4 regions of the Caloramator sp. E03 genome follow, and region 3 is predicted to be linked to each of the others. Evidence: riboswitches for the same ligand, from Rfam matches in the RefSeq annotation. Region 3 holds a riboswitch; each other region holds the start of a gene.
What was found. A riboswitch is a leader RNA that binds a small molecule or an ion and turns the genes downstream of it on or off. The one in region 3 is predicted to bind thiamine pyrophosphate.
Positions count from the first base shown of each region.

Region 1: it holds a riboswitch for thiamine pyrophosphate, as region 3 does, so the genes downstream of both, thiC (phosphomethylpyrimidine synthase ThiC) here and thiT (energy-coupled thiamine transporter ThiT) in region 3, are expected to answer to the same signal.
Region 2: it holds a riboswitch for thiamine pyrophosphate, as region 3 does, so the genes downstream of both, thiD (bifunctional hydroxymethylpyrimidine kinase/phosphomethylpyrimidine kinase) here and thiT (energy-coupled thiamine transporter ThiT) in region 3, are expected to answer to the same signal.
Region 4: it holds a riboswitch for thiamine pyrophosphate, as region 3 does, so the genes downstream of both, thiD (bifunctional hydroxymethylpyrimidine kinase/phosphomethylpyrimidine kinase) here and thiT (energy-coupled thiamine transporter ThiT) in region 3, are expected to answer to the same signal.

Region 1 is NZ_CP040093.1:1,256,720-1,259,918, forward strand. It holds gene helD (RNA polymerase recycling motor HelD) at 1-675, opposite strand, end outside; TPP riboswitch at 1,080-1,193, shown strand; gene thiC (phosphomethylpyrimidine synthase ThiC) at 1,392-2,642, shown strand; gene FDN13_RS06265 (transposase) at 2,696-3,199, opposite strand, start outside.
Region 2 is NZ_CP040093.1:1,040,679-1,043,877, forward strand. It holds gene cytX (putative hydroxymethylpyrimidine transporter CytX) at 1-1,087, opposite strand, end outside; partial or broken gene thiD (bifunctional hydroxymethylpyrimidine kinase/phosphomethylpyrimidine kinase) at 1,080-1,904, opposite strand; TPP riboswitch at 1,961-2,072, opposite strand; gene FDN13_RS05350 (FeoA family protein) at 2,266-2,490, shown strand; gene feoB (ferrous iron transport protein B) at 2,492-3,199, shown strand, end outside.
Region 3 is NZ_CP040093.1:2,845,790-2,848,988, forward strand. It holds gene FDN13_RS13510 (TRM11 family SAM-dependent methyltransferase) at 1-855, shown strand, start outside; gene thiT (energy-coupled thiamine transporter ThiT) at 952-1,587, opposite strand; TPP riboswitch at 1,619-1,720, opposite strand; gene FDN13_RS13520 (Cof-type HAD-IIB family hydrolase) at 1,866-2,693, shown strand; gene splB (spore photoproduct lyase) at 2,769-3,199, opposite strand, start outside.
Region 4 is NZ_CP040093.1:1,485,911-1,489,109, forward strand. It holds gene FDN13_RS07360 (DegT/DnrJ/EryC1/StrS family aminotransferase) at 1-639, opposite strand, end outside; gene FDN13_RS07365 (ferritin family protein) at 896-1,342, shown strand; TPP riboswitch at 1,396-1,493, shown strand; gene thiD (bifunctional hydroxymethylpyrimidine kinase/phosphomethylpyrimidine kinase) at 1,566-2,372, shown strand; gene thiM (hydroxyethylthiazole kinase) at 2,475-3,199, shown strand, end outside.

The DNA.
Region 1 (3,199 bases), 1.4 Mb from region 3:
AGTAGTTTTCCCACTTCCAGCAGCTCCTTGTACTATAATGGGTTTCCACATATCTGCCCTTATAACTTTGTTTTGTTCAACTTGTATTGTAGATACAATGTCCTTTAACCTATTATCTGCATTAGCTCCCAGATATGATTGTAAAAACTCATCGTTTGTAGTAATATCTATATCAAATATATTATTTAGTTTCCCATCTTCAATAGAAAACTGTCTTTTTAAAGATAGCTTTCCTTTTATTCTACCCTCAGGACAACTATAGGATGCATCTCCAATTCTCTCTTCATAATAAAGATTTGAAATAGGAGCACGCCAGTCTACTATAATGAGTTTTTGATCTTCCTCCCTCATTAAAGACATCTTCCCAATATAAATTTTTTCTTTTTCACTAGCTCCCTCTTCTTTAAAATCAATTCTTGCAAAATAAGGCTTTTTTCTTGCCGCTATCAAATTTTTAAGTTTTATCTGTATCCTATCATGAAACATAGTATTTATCATTAAATCTATATATCCTTGGCTGCTATCACCATGTAGCCCTTTTTTGCTTTTTGAAACTTCGACATCAAGTCTGTCTTTCTCTTTTATTGCATTTTCAAGACTTTTTTCAACATACCCTAAAGTAAATTCAAGCCTGTTTAATTCTTCATTATAATCAGGATGATCTTTCGATGACATAATAAAACCTCCCTAAAAAATTTTAGGCGAACTTATTGATTATAGCCTAAAATTTAAGGAGTGTAAATATATAGGTGCCAGGTACCGGAGAATGGAGAAAAGTTATTATTGATATTAAGCATAGGTAAGCACCGCAAAAAACTAATATGGGTTTTGACAAGGCTATAAACGCGGTGCAAAAATATTAGAGCCAGCAGGGATATGTTATGTTGTAAATAAAATTAATATTAAATCAAGGAAAAATAATATATAATATCGGATAATTTGATAAGGTTTTACGATGCTATAAAAAGGCTTCTTTAATAAGTAAGTCTTTAAATAAAAAACGTAAAGTAAAAATCAATTGAAGTAAAATCCGTTTGACAGCAAATTATAAATCTGGTTATAATTAAATTAAAAGTTAATATAATCACTGGGGGAGATGGAAAAGGCCATCTGAGAGTAAGGTCCTATAAAACCTTTGACCCTTTGAACCTGATCTGGTTAATGCCAGCGTAGGAAAGTGTGGGGATTATTTGCACTACTCTATTTTAGCTGGGTAGTGCTTTTTTATTTAACACTATCCTGCAATGGATAGTGTATTATTTTGTGAACTACCCCCAACTCTACGAAGTCACCACTTGTATCGCTGATTATGTTAAATAAAAAGGAGAGGATGCCACAAAACAATTAAAATAACTTTAAAATAGAAATAAAAGATAATGGAGGTTTATAATATGAATAAAACACAGCTTGAATATGCAAAAGAAAAAATATTTACTCAGGAGATGGGAAAGGCATTTTTGCATGAAGAAATAAATAAAGATGAGTTTTTAGATAATATTTCAAATGGAAAAATAGTTATTCCAGCAAACAAAAACAGAAAACGTGAAAAATACTATGCAATAGGTAAAGGATGCCTTGTTAAGATAAATGTAAATATAGGTGTTTCAAGCGAATGTGGAAACTTTGATGAAGAAATAAAAAAGCTTGAGCTCTGCAGGGAATTTAATGTTGAATCGGTTATGGATCTTTCAAGTGGGAAGAATTCAAAAGAGTTTAGAAAAATGCTTTTAAAAAATTATGATTTTATAGTAGGTACAGTTCCTGTGTATGATACTGCAATTTTACATGATGATTTTACAAAGGTTGATGTAAAGCAAATACTTGAGCTTATTGAAATGCAGGCAGAAGAGGGCGTTGACTTTTTTACCCTTCATGCAGGAATAAACAGAAAAGCAATTGAAAGGTTTAAGAATAATAATAGGATTATGAAGATTGTATCCCGCGGCGGAGGGATGATATATAACTGGATGATGAAAAACGATAGGGAGAATCCTTTTTATGAATACTATGATGAAATATTAAAAATATGTAAAAAACATGATGTTACTCTAAGCCTTGGGGACTCCCTAAGACCTGGATGTGTTTTCGATTCTACTGATGCCCTTCAAATCGAAGAGCTAATAAACTTAGGAGAACTCACCAAAAGGGCATGGGATGAGGGAGTACAGGTAATGATAGAAGGCCCTGGGCACATGAGGGCAAATGAAATTGCAGCAAATATGGTTCTTGAAAAGAAACTCTGCAAAGATGCTCCTTTCTATGTTTTAGGACCTTTAACAACTGATATAGGAGCAGGATATGACCACATATCAGGTGCAATGGGAGCATTAATTGCAGCGTTAAACGGAGCTGATTTCCTTTGCTATTTAACTCCTGCAGAGCACCTTCGCCTTCCAAGCATTAATGATGTTAAAGAAGGAATAATAGCATTTAAACTTGCTGCTCATTCTGCAAATATTGCAAAAGGGTTTAAAAAACCTCTTGAAAGAGATTATAAAATGAGTACTGCAAGGAAAAACATGGATTGGGAAGAAATGTTCAAATGGGGCATAGATGAAAAGAAAATGAGAGAATACAAAAAGGATGATAATAAATACTGCACTATGTGCGGAAAACTTTGCCCTGTCAAAAATGTAAAATAAATTGGTGCCTTTTAAATTGGTGCCAGGCACCGGAGAATGGAGAAAACTTTTTATTATTCAACATTGATTTTATGATAGTTGCGAAATTTCCTTAAAGCATCTGCAGAAGTATTTAGAAAATTCCCTATTTCATATAGGGAATATTTATTATAAAGTGCTAGCTTAATAAATTCTATTTTATATGGAATTAGTGATTTTCCCCTGCTTCCCTTTAAAATAAGTTCTCTTATATCTTCAGGAATATTAATTGAATTAAAAATATCATTTAAGGTTAATCTTTGAAAATCATCAACCTTATTAGAATTTGTATTCTTATTGACATCATCTAATCTAAAAGCTGACTTTATAAAATCAAAATCCTTTATTTTATCATTGTCACACCCTGATATATCCATGAGGTTTAAATATTTTTTTATAGCTTCAAACCTATTTGAAGACAAAATATTTAATATAAAGTTTATGTCAACAAAACTATTTATATTGCGCTGATAAAAAATATTGCTACTCCATCTGTAATCTGTTACTTTTTCACAAATTCCTGCCCTTACAGGATTTCT
Region 2 (3,199 bases), 1.2 Mb from region 3:
CAACACCTATTGCCCATACTATAAATGCTCCTAAGTTAATAAGAACATCGTTCTTAATTTTGTTGTTTTTCTTTATAATAAAATAGTCAGTTATAAGAATTGCAAACAAAGGTGCAAACACTGAACCTATTGCATATAAAAAGCTTTCATAGTTTTCAATTGGAAAAACTGCAGCGATTACAGTTCCAATTACCGTCATTAGTATTCCTATATTTTTTTCACTTTGTTTTGGCATTATATTTAAAAAGGAAACCCCAGCTGAGTAAACATCAAGAAAAGTAGTTGTAACTGTTGAAAGCACAACTATGCCAAGTGCAGTTATTCCAAGATTTGCAGCAAGCATCATAGCTGAAGGGTCTGGGTTGTTTGAAACTATAGCTGCACCAAGTCCAATAATATACATCCATGAACTTCCTAAAAAGTATCCTAAAAAGCTTCCTAAAGCTCCTTCTTTTTCACTCTTTGCAAATCTTGTATAGTCTGCAATAAGAGGAAGCCAAGACAGAGGCATAATTACATTAAGTTCAAGAGCCCCGCCAACAGATATGCTGCCGCTTCCTGCTCTATCAAACAAAGTTTTATCTTTAAATATTACAGTACCTAAAACAATCGTCAGTACAAAGAGCAAAAATACAGCAATACTGTTCAGCTTTTTCATACCATCCTTCCCATACCAAATCCAAAGTGCAACAAGTACTCCAACTAAAACAATGCTTAACAAAACATTGTCAAAACTCCATAAACTCTTTGCTATAAGGTTTATTGAATCTGCTGCAGATTTTATCATAACCGCTGTCCAGCCTATAAGCTGAAGAACGTTTAAAATTGAGAATAAATATACTCCGTATTTCCCAAAGGATATATTTGTTGAAGTTATTGCTGGAACCTTTTCTCTTGTTCCAATTACTCCTCCCAAAACAAGCACAAAGGTTCCAATCAAATGCCCAGCTAAAATTACAATAACACCGGTTTTAAAGCCAAGAGGTGCAATCAAACCTCCAGTTAATATTTCAGCAATTGAAACTGCCGCTCCAAACCATAAAAGTAAAAATGTCCAAAAGCCAAGCTTTTCGTTATCTTTAGTCATTTAAAATTCCTCCTGCTTTATATAATGAATAAAAATGATTAGTGGGTCCAACTCCATGCCCTATATCAAGGGAATGTTTTATAGCTGTTGTTATGTATTCCTTTGCTCTTTTTACAGCATCTTTAATTTCAAATCCAAGGGCTAAATTAGCCGTTATTGCAGATGATAATGTACAACCTGTTCCATGTGTATTTTTTGTATTAATTCTCTCTGTGCTGTAATGAACAATATTTTCACCATCAAATAAAACATCAACCGCTTCTCCTTTAATATGCCCTCCCTTTAAAAGAACACTTTTGCATCCAAGTTTATATATTTCTTTTGCAGCTTCTTCCATTTCACTTACTGTCTCGATTTTTATATTTTCATTCTTTACTTCATTAAGTATTTCTTCAGCTTCAGGAATATTTGGAGTAATAATTGATGATAGGGGAATAAGCCTATTTATAAGTGCAGTTTTTGACTCAGGTTTTAAAAGAGAGTACCCGCTTTTTGAAATCATAACCGGATCTAAAACAACATTCTCAGGATTATACTGACTTATCTTTTCACTTATTGCTTCAATCGTTGAAATCTTTGAAACCATGCCTATTTTAACCACATCAACCTTAATATCAGTAAAAATTGCATCAATCTGGGCTTTAATAATTTCCTCATCAATATCCTGCACTGCAAAAACGCCCTGTGTATTTTGTGCTGTTACTGCTGTAATCACGCTCATTCCTTATACTCCATTTGCACTGAATGTTTTTAAATCTGCCTGTATTCCTGCACCACCACAGCTGTCTGATCCTGCAATTGTTAATGCCTTTTTCATATTTTTCCTCCTTCTTAATACAAAAAAACACAAACCCATAGGATTTGTGTTTAAATCAAAAATTTACAAACATCTTCCTACGCTGGAATTATCCAGTTCAGGTTCATAGGGTCAAAGAATTATGGTTCTTACTCTCAGCCGGCCTATCCAGCTCCCCCGTGTTTTGCTTATTAATTTTTATAAATTAATCATAACACAACCAATTATATTTTGCAAAAAAATTTATAATTATACTTTTTTAAAATTATAGAATATAATATTGTAATTTGCATCAATATTTAATTAAAAAACTTCCGTTGAAAATAAGAATGATTTATGTTATTATGTAATTGAGAATGAATTTCATTACGAGGTGATGTGTATGTGTATATGTGATTTAGAACCTTTGAAGAAGGTATATATATGTGATATAAAAGGAAATGAATTGCTTGTAAAAAGACTTCTTGCTCTTGGTGCAACTTATGGTACCGAAGTTTATGTTAAAAATTATGCTCCTCTTGGTGATCCGATAATAATTAATCTAAGAGGCTTTGATCTTGCAATAAGAAAGAAGGATGCAAAGAATATATACGTAAAGGAGGCGTAATATGATAACGGCTGCACTTATTGGTAACCCAAATGTGGGAAAAACAACTCTTTTTAACCTTCTAACGGGTTCAAATCAATATGTTGGTAACTGGCCAGGAGTTACCGTTGAAAAAAAAGAAGGTTACATGGAAAACTCAATAAAAATAGTGGATTTGCCTGGAATCTATGCAATGGATACCTTCTCTAATGAAGAGAAAATATCTAAGGAGTTTCTTTTAAAAGAAAAGGTTGATGTGATTATAAACATAGTTGATGCATCAAATTTAAGTAGAAACCTATATCTTACAATGCAGCTTAAACAATTTAAAAAACCAATAATACTTGTATTAAATATGTTAGATGCCGCAGAAAATAAAGGCATTAAAATAAACTTTGATTTATTAGCAAAAGAAATCAATTGTACTATAGTTCCAATTATAGCATCAAAGAAAATAGGAATTGATAATCTTAAGGTACTGCTTATGAGCGGTAATTTTTTAAAAAGCATAGATGATAATGATTATCATTTTTCATCAGAAAAGGAGATTTATGACTATATAGATTCAATACTTAAAAAATCAATATCTTTTAATAGGAACAATACAAAAACAATCTCAGAAAAAATTGATAAAATAATACTTAATAAATTTTTAGCTTACCCAATATTTTTAGGATTTCTGTACTTAATATTTAAATTAACTTTCAGCTGGGTAGGCCAACCTCTTGCA
Region 3 (3,199 bases):
AAATATTTATTCGACTTAATTCCAAAAAGAAAGTATTTTTTAAGTGAAAAGTATGTTGATGTAAATAGAAGCCCATTTATAAAAGCATCTTTACAAATAATTGCAAAAGCTCAGTCAATTGAGAAGTTAATTAGTATTATCATTGAAAAAAAGATTTCATATAAAAATTTTAAGATTAAATATATAAATATTGAAGGAAAGATGGATTTTGAATTAAAGCATAAGATAGAAGATGCTATTGGGAATGCTATCTTTGGAGATGCTAAAATACATGATCCTGATATAATACTTGGGATAATATATTATGAAGATTACTGGATTCTTGGGGAATATAATAAAAATGAAGGTATTTGGGATATCCATAATAAAAAACCCTGCTATTATTGTAATGCGCTTCCAACAAGGATTTCGAGGGCCGTTGTTAATATAGCCGTTGGTAATGATATGACATTAAAACTTGTTGATCCATGCTGTGGCATAGGAACTGTTGTAATTGAAGCATTGTCAATGGGATTAAATATTGAAGGATATGATATAAACCCAAAGGTAATTGAAGGTGCAAGACGAAATTTAAGATATTTTGGGTATGATGATGTGCTTGAAGTATCAGATATTAAGGATATACGAAAACAATATGATGTTTCAATAATAGATATTCCTTATGGAGTTTTATCAATTACATCAGAGCTTGAACAAATATCAATATTAAAAAATGCAAGGCGAATTTCAAGTAAAATGGTTTTGATAAGTTTAAATCAAATGGATAGAGAAATAAAAGATTCAGGTTTTACTGTAATTGATAGATGTGAAATAATAAAAAGAGACTTTAAACGATATGTAACTGTTTGTATATAACTACCAAAAGAAACACCCATAAATCTGATAATAAAAATATACTTGTTATAGATTTATGGGTGTTATATTAACTTTTTTATTACTTCTTCTATTTAATTATAACATTTGCGATCTTATTTTTATTACAGCATTTTTAAATTGAGGTATTAATGATATAACAAAGCATATTCCAACTTCCGTTCCGACTATAGTTCCATTTACTATAAGAGAATATATTATTGGGTTCATGCCTTCAGGTGCATAATTTGCAAAGAAAAATACTCCTGATAAAAAATGGAAAAATATTCTTCCAAATCCTCCTGCAATAACCCCTATGCTAAAGTTGCTTTTAAAGTATCCAGCAAGTCCAAGGGCACCAAATGCTAAAGGATAATCTAAAAGAACCTGAACCCAATGAACTATGAAAGGATCTTGGATAAGCTGAAGTATTCCATAAACCATTCCTGCAAGTATCCCTTCCGCTGGACCATAAATATAGGCAAATAGCATTAAAGGAATCATGCTTCCAGGGGTTATTGAACCTCCTTGAGGCCAATGATAAAACCTTATATAGGATAATACAAATGATGCAGCAATACATAAACTTGCATGAGTTAATTTCTTTGTTGAAAATGTACTTTTATTAAGGGATTTTTTAATTAAAAAAGATGCTGCAATTAAGGCAATAATAAATGCCCAGGACTGAATTTTTATACTTGAAAAGTCTTTAAAGATGTTTGTAATTAATGACATAAAAAATCCTCCTTTTACACCGTAAAACAGGAGGAGAACTATAATGCTTCCCTTCGCTGGAATTACCCAGTTCAGGTTCAGAGGGTCGAAGGAGTGACCTTCCTCTCAGCTTAACGCTCCCCTAGCATACGGCGAATCTATTTATATTTTATACTAATTATAATATAAAAAATTCAAGTAAAAATCAATAAAATAAAACAAAAATTTGTATAAAACAAAATATCTATGTTATTATATTCTTGGCATATTTTATTAATTAATGCTTGGAGGATGATTAAATGGTTGTGAAATATAAAATGATAGCACTCGATATGGATGGTACTTTATTAAATGATAAAAAAGAAGTTTCACAGGAAAACAAGATAGCTATAAAAAAAGCCTCTGAATTAGGAGTTAAAATAGTCGTTTGTACTGGTAGAATATTCACATCAGCAAGATTTTATGCTTCTCTTATTGGAACAGCGGCACCAATTGTTGCATCAAATGGTGCATATATAAGGGAGAAGGATGAAAATAGAATAATATATAAAAAAGCTATTAATAAAGAAATCCTACCTAAACTTATTAGTGTTATAGAGAGCTTTGGGCTTACACTTCATCTGTATACTAATCAAAGGATATATACTAAAGAATTAGTAAACCTTGCACTTAACTATGTGAGATGGAATGAAGTAGTTTCAGAAGGTGAAAAGGTTGAAGTAAAGGTAGTTAAAGACTTTGAAGATGTTATAAACAGTGAAGAAATATTAAAAGTAGCTTTGGTTTGTGATGATATTGAGCTTTTAAACAAGTTGAGAAGTAAAATTAGTAAAGAATTTGATGTTTCAATTGTATCTTCCAATTTAAATAATATTGAAATTATGGCACAGGGCATATCGAAAGGGAATGCCGTTAAGATACTTGCTGATTACTTTGGCTATAAACGTGAAGAAGTAATATGTGTAGGCGACAGCGAGAATGATATTAGTATGATAGAGTATGCTGGTTTAGGTGTTGCAATGGGAAACGGAATTGACTATGTGAAAAGTATTGCAGATTATATTACAGATACAAATGAGAGAGATGGAGTTGCAAAGGTTATAAATAAATTTATATTAAATGAATAATAAAAATAGGGGGCCAAATAACTATTGGCCTCCTTTTATATAAAAAATTTAAAATAAAGGTAAATAATTCGATTTTTATGTAAAATATTCAATGTTAGAATTAGGAAAATATTTATATATCATATTAGTTATACCAGATTTAAGTTTTTCGGATATATCCTTTGGATAGATGTATTTATAAATTCCATAGGGTCCCCATTTCTTTATTCTATTTTCTTCTTCCATATTAAGTTTAGTATTAGGAAACCTTTGAAGTATAACATTTTTAGCTTTTGCAGTGAATCTATATTGTATAAGTTCAAAACTTAAAGGAGACAAATCAGTATTTGGTATCTTATCTTTAAGTGTTTTAAAGAGCTTATCATATTCTTCTTCCCAATTTTCGTAATACATTATAGGGGCAATTATAAAGCCTAAAGGGTAACCCGCATTGTATATTAAAGAGGAGGCTTTTATTCTATCTTCTATAGTATCAGTATTATGTTCAAAATTTTTAATAATAAACT
Region 4 (3,199 bases), 1.4 Mb from region 3:
TGCAAGTTTTGCAAGGCTCTCATCATTAGTAATAATCATTCCCCCATCACCATATCCTCCAAGGGTTTTGGTTGGGAAAAATGAAAATATACCAAAGTCCCCTATTGTTCCTGCATGCCTATATGTATTACCATTGCCCTTCCATCTCATTCCAAAGGCCTCTGCAGCATCCTCAAGTACTCTAAGGTTATACTTTTTAGCAATTTCCATTATTCTATCCATATTTGCCATCTGATCAAATAGATGTATAGGAAGTATACCAACAGTATTATTATTTATTTTTTCCTCTATCATATCTGTATTAATCTCAAAGGTATCCTCATCAATATCAACAAATACAACTTTACCACGATTTCTTAATACACAAGAAGCTGAAGCTAAAAATGTAAAGGGTGATGTTATAACTTCTTTTCCATCTTTAAAACCTAAAATATCCGCAGCAATGGTTAGAGCATCAGTTCCAGATGCAACACCTATTGCATACTCTGCCCCTGTATAATCTTTTATTTCCTCTTCAAATTCTAAAACCTTACCTCCAAGTATAAAATCACCTTTGGAAACTACTGACTGTATTGCATCATTAAATTCACTTTTTCTATTATTATATTCCCTAACCGATGTATAAAAAGGAACCTTCATCTATATATCCTCCTTAATAATTATTATACTGTTAATTATACTACTTTTTTTATTTGTTTTTCAGTTTTAACACAATATTCTTAAATCATTAATAATTATTTTATAAATATATCTTCATACAACATGATCTTCCATATACATTACATCATCTTTATTTTAAAACTTAATTTTTAATTTAATTTTTTATCTGATTTTAAACAAAAAATCCTTCAATGCATATTATAATATTGTATCTTAAATTAATAGGAGGTTAAAAATGAACATTTCCCCTCTCCCTGGAATGCTTTGTAATTATGATTTATTTCAAAAATCCCTTATGCTTATTAAGGAAGCTGTTCAGGACGAAAGAAAAGATGAACTTTTTTACGATTATTTAATAAGCGTTGCTCCAAACCAAGAAGCAAAACAGATTATCGAATCTATAAGAAACGATGAAAGAAGGCATAATCAAATATTTAGAGCAATTTATAAAAACTTTACTGGTCAGGACATTCAATCAGTTGATGAGCCTTTCGAAAAACCATCCTCTTATCTTGATGGTCTTAAAATGGCCCTAAAGGGCGAACTATCTGCTGTTGTTAAGTACAGACAGATTAAAGAAGGCCTTCCTCTTGGGTGTTATCAAGATCAGGTATTTAATATTATAACCGATGAACTTAGACACAGCTCATTTTATAATTATCTTATAACTTTTGCAAAATAATATGTTCTCTTTTTAAATTTTATATTTTATAATGTTAATAGAATTGAATATTAAGCAATTACTAGGGGAGCATTTGCTGAGAAGGCTGCAAAGCCTGACCCTTTGAACCTGTTTGGGTAATGCCTGCGTAGGGAAGTAATTGCATCTATTGATATATTTAAGTATATAAAAGATGCAATTATTTGCATCTTTTTTTGTTATTTAAAAATAAAGGAGGAATATTATGAAAAACGTATTAACAATTGCAGGATCTGATTCCTGTGGAGGAGCTGGAATTCAAGCTGACATCAAAACCTTTAGTACTCTTGGTACTTATGCCATGAGCGTTATAACTGCTGTAACTGCTCAGAATACAAAGGGAGTTTTGAGTGTTGTCGAACTTGATACTGAAATTATAAAAAAGCAAATCGACTGCCTCTTTGAAGATATCGAAATTCATGCATTAAAAATAGGTATGGTATCGAGTATAGATATTATCGAAACAATAGCTAATCGTATTAAATATTATAAATTTAAAAATGTTGTATTAGATCCAGTTATGGTATCTAAAAGTGGTTATCACCTTCTAAGAGATGAATCAAAGGATGCACTTATTAAAAACCTTTTTCCACTATCACTTATTGTAACACCAAACCTTTTCGAAGCTGAAGTTATTACTGGAGATAAAATAGAAACCATTGATCAAATGGAAAATGCAGCAAGAAAGATATATAACCTTGGTGCCAAAAACGTAGTTGTAAAAGGCGGTCATTTAACTGGTGATGCAATAGATGTATTCTTTGACGGAAAGGATTTTATACACATCAAAGGAAAGAGAATTAATACTAAAAATACCCATGGTACAGGATGTACATTTTCATCTGCAATTGCCGCATATATCGCAAATAGCTACTGCGTATATGATGCTGTAAAAAATGCAAAGGAATACATAAACGGCGCAATAGAAAATTCCATAGAACTCGGACATGGAGTTGGTCCTGTTAATCATTTTTATAGTTTATATAAAAAGGCAGGAATAACAAATAAATAGATATAATAGTTTTACCACTGCCTTATATGCTTATATGTTTATTACAACATTTATATATAATGCTAAGCCTATATATAAATTTTAAGTTGGGAGGAAATAAAAATGTTAAAATCAATTGCTAATGTTTTAAAAAAAGTTCGTGAAAATACCCCTCTTGTTCAATGCATAACAAATTACGTTACAATCAATGATTGTGCAAATATTCTCCTTTGTTTTGGTGCTTCTCCTGCAATGTGTGAATCTAAGTATGAAGTCGAAGAATTTGTAAATCTCATCTCTGCACTTTATATAAATCTTGGAACATTAACCGCGGAGCAGGAAGAAGCATCTATAATTGCAGTAAAAAAAGCAAAAGAATTAAATAAACCTGTTGTACTTGATCCTGTTGCCTGTGGAGCAATAAGCAGAAAAATGGATATAGCAAGGAAACTTCTCCAATATGGAAATATTTCTGTAATAAAAGGGAACATAGGAGAAATAAAATCCCTTGCAGGGTTCTCTGGAAAAGTAAGAGGAGTTGATTCAATAGACGATGGCGAAGATGCAATAGAAGCCTGTATATCTCTTGCAAATCAGTATAATACTGTTGTTGCAGCTACAGGTAAAAGGGATATTATAACAGATGGAAAAAGGACATGTCTTATTTACAACGGCACACCAATATTAACATTAATCACTGGAGCAGGCTGCATGGTTGGTGCCTTAACTGCTGCCACTTCTATATGTAATGATAGGTTTACATCAACAGCAGCTTCAATACTTGCTATGAACCTTGCGGGAGAAATGACACAAAATTCAATGGAAAAAGTTTTGCCTGGAACATTTAA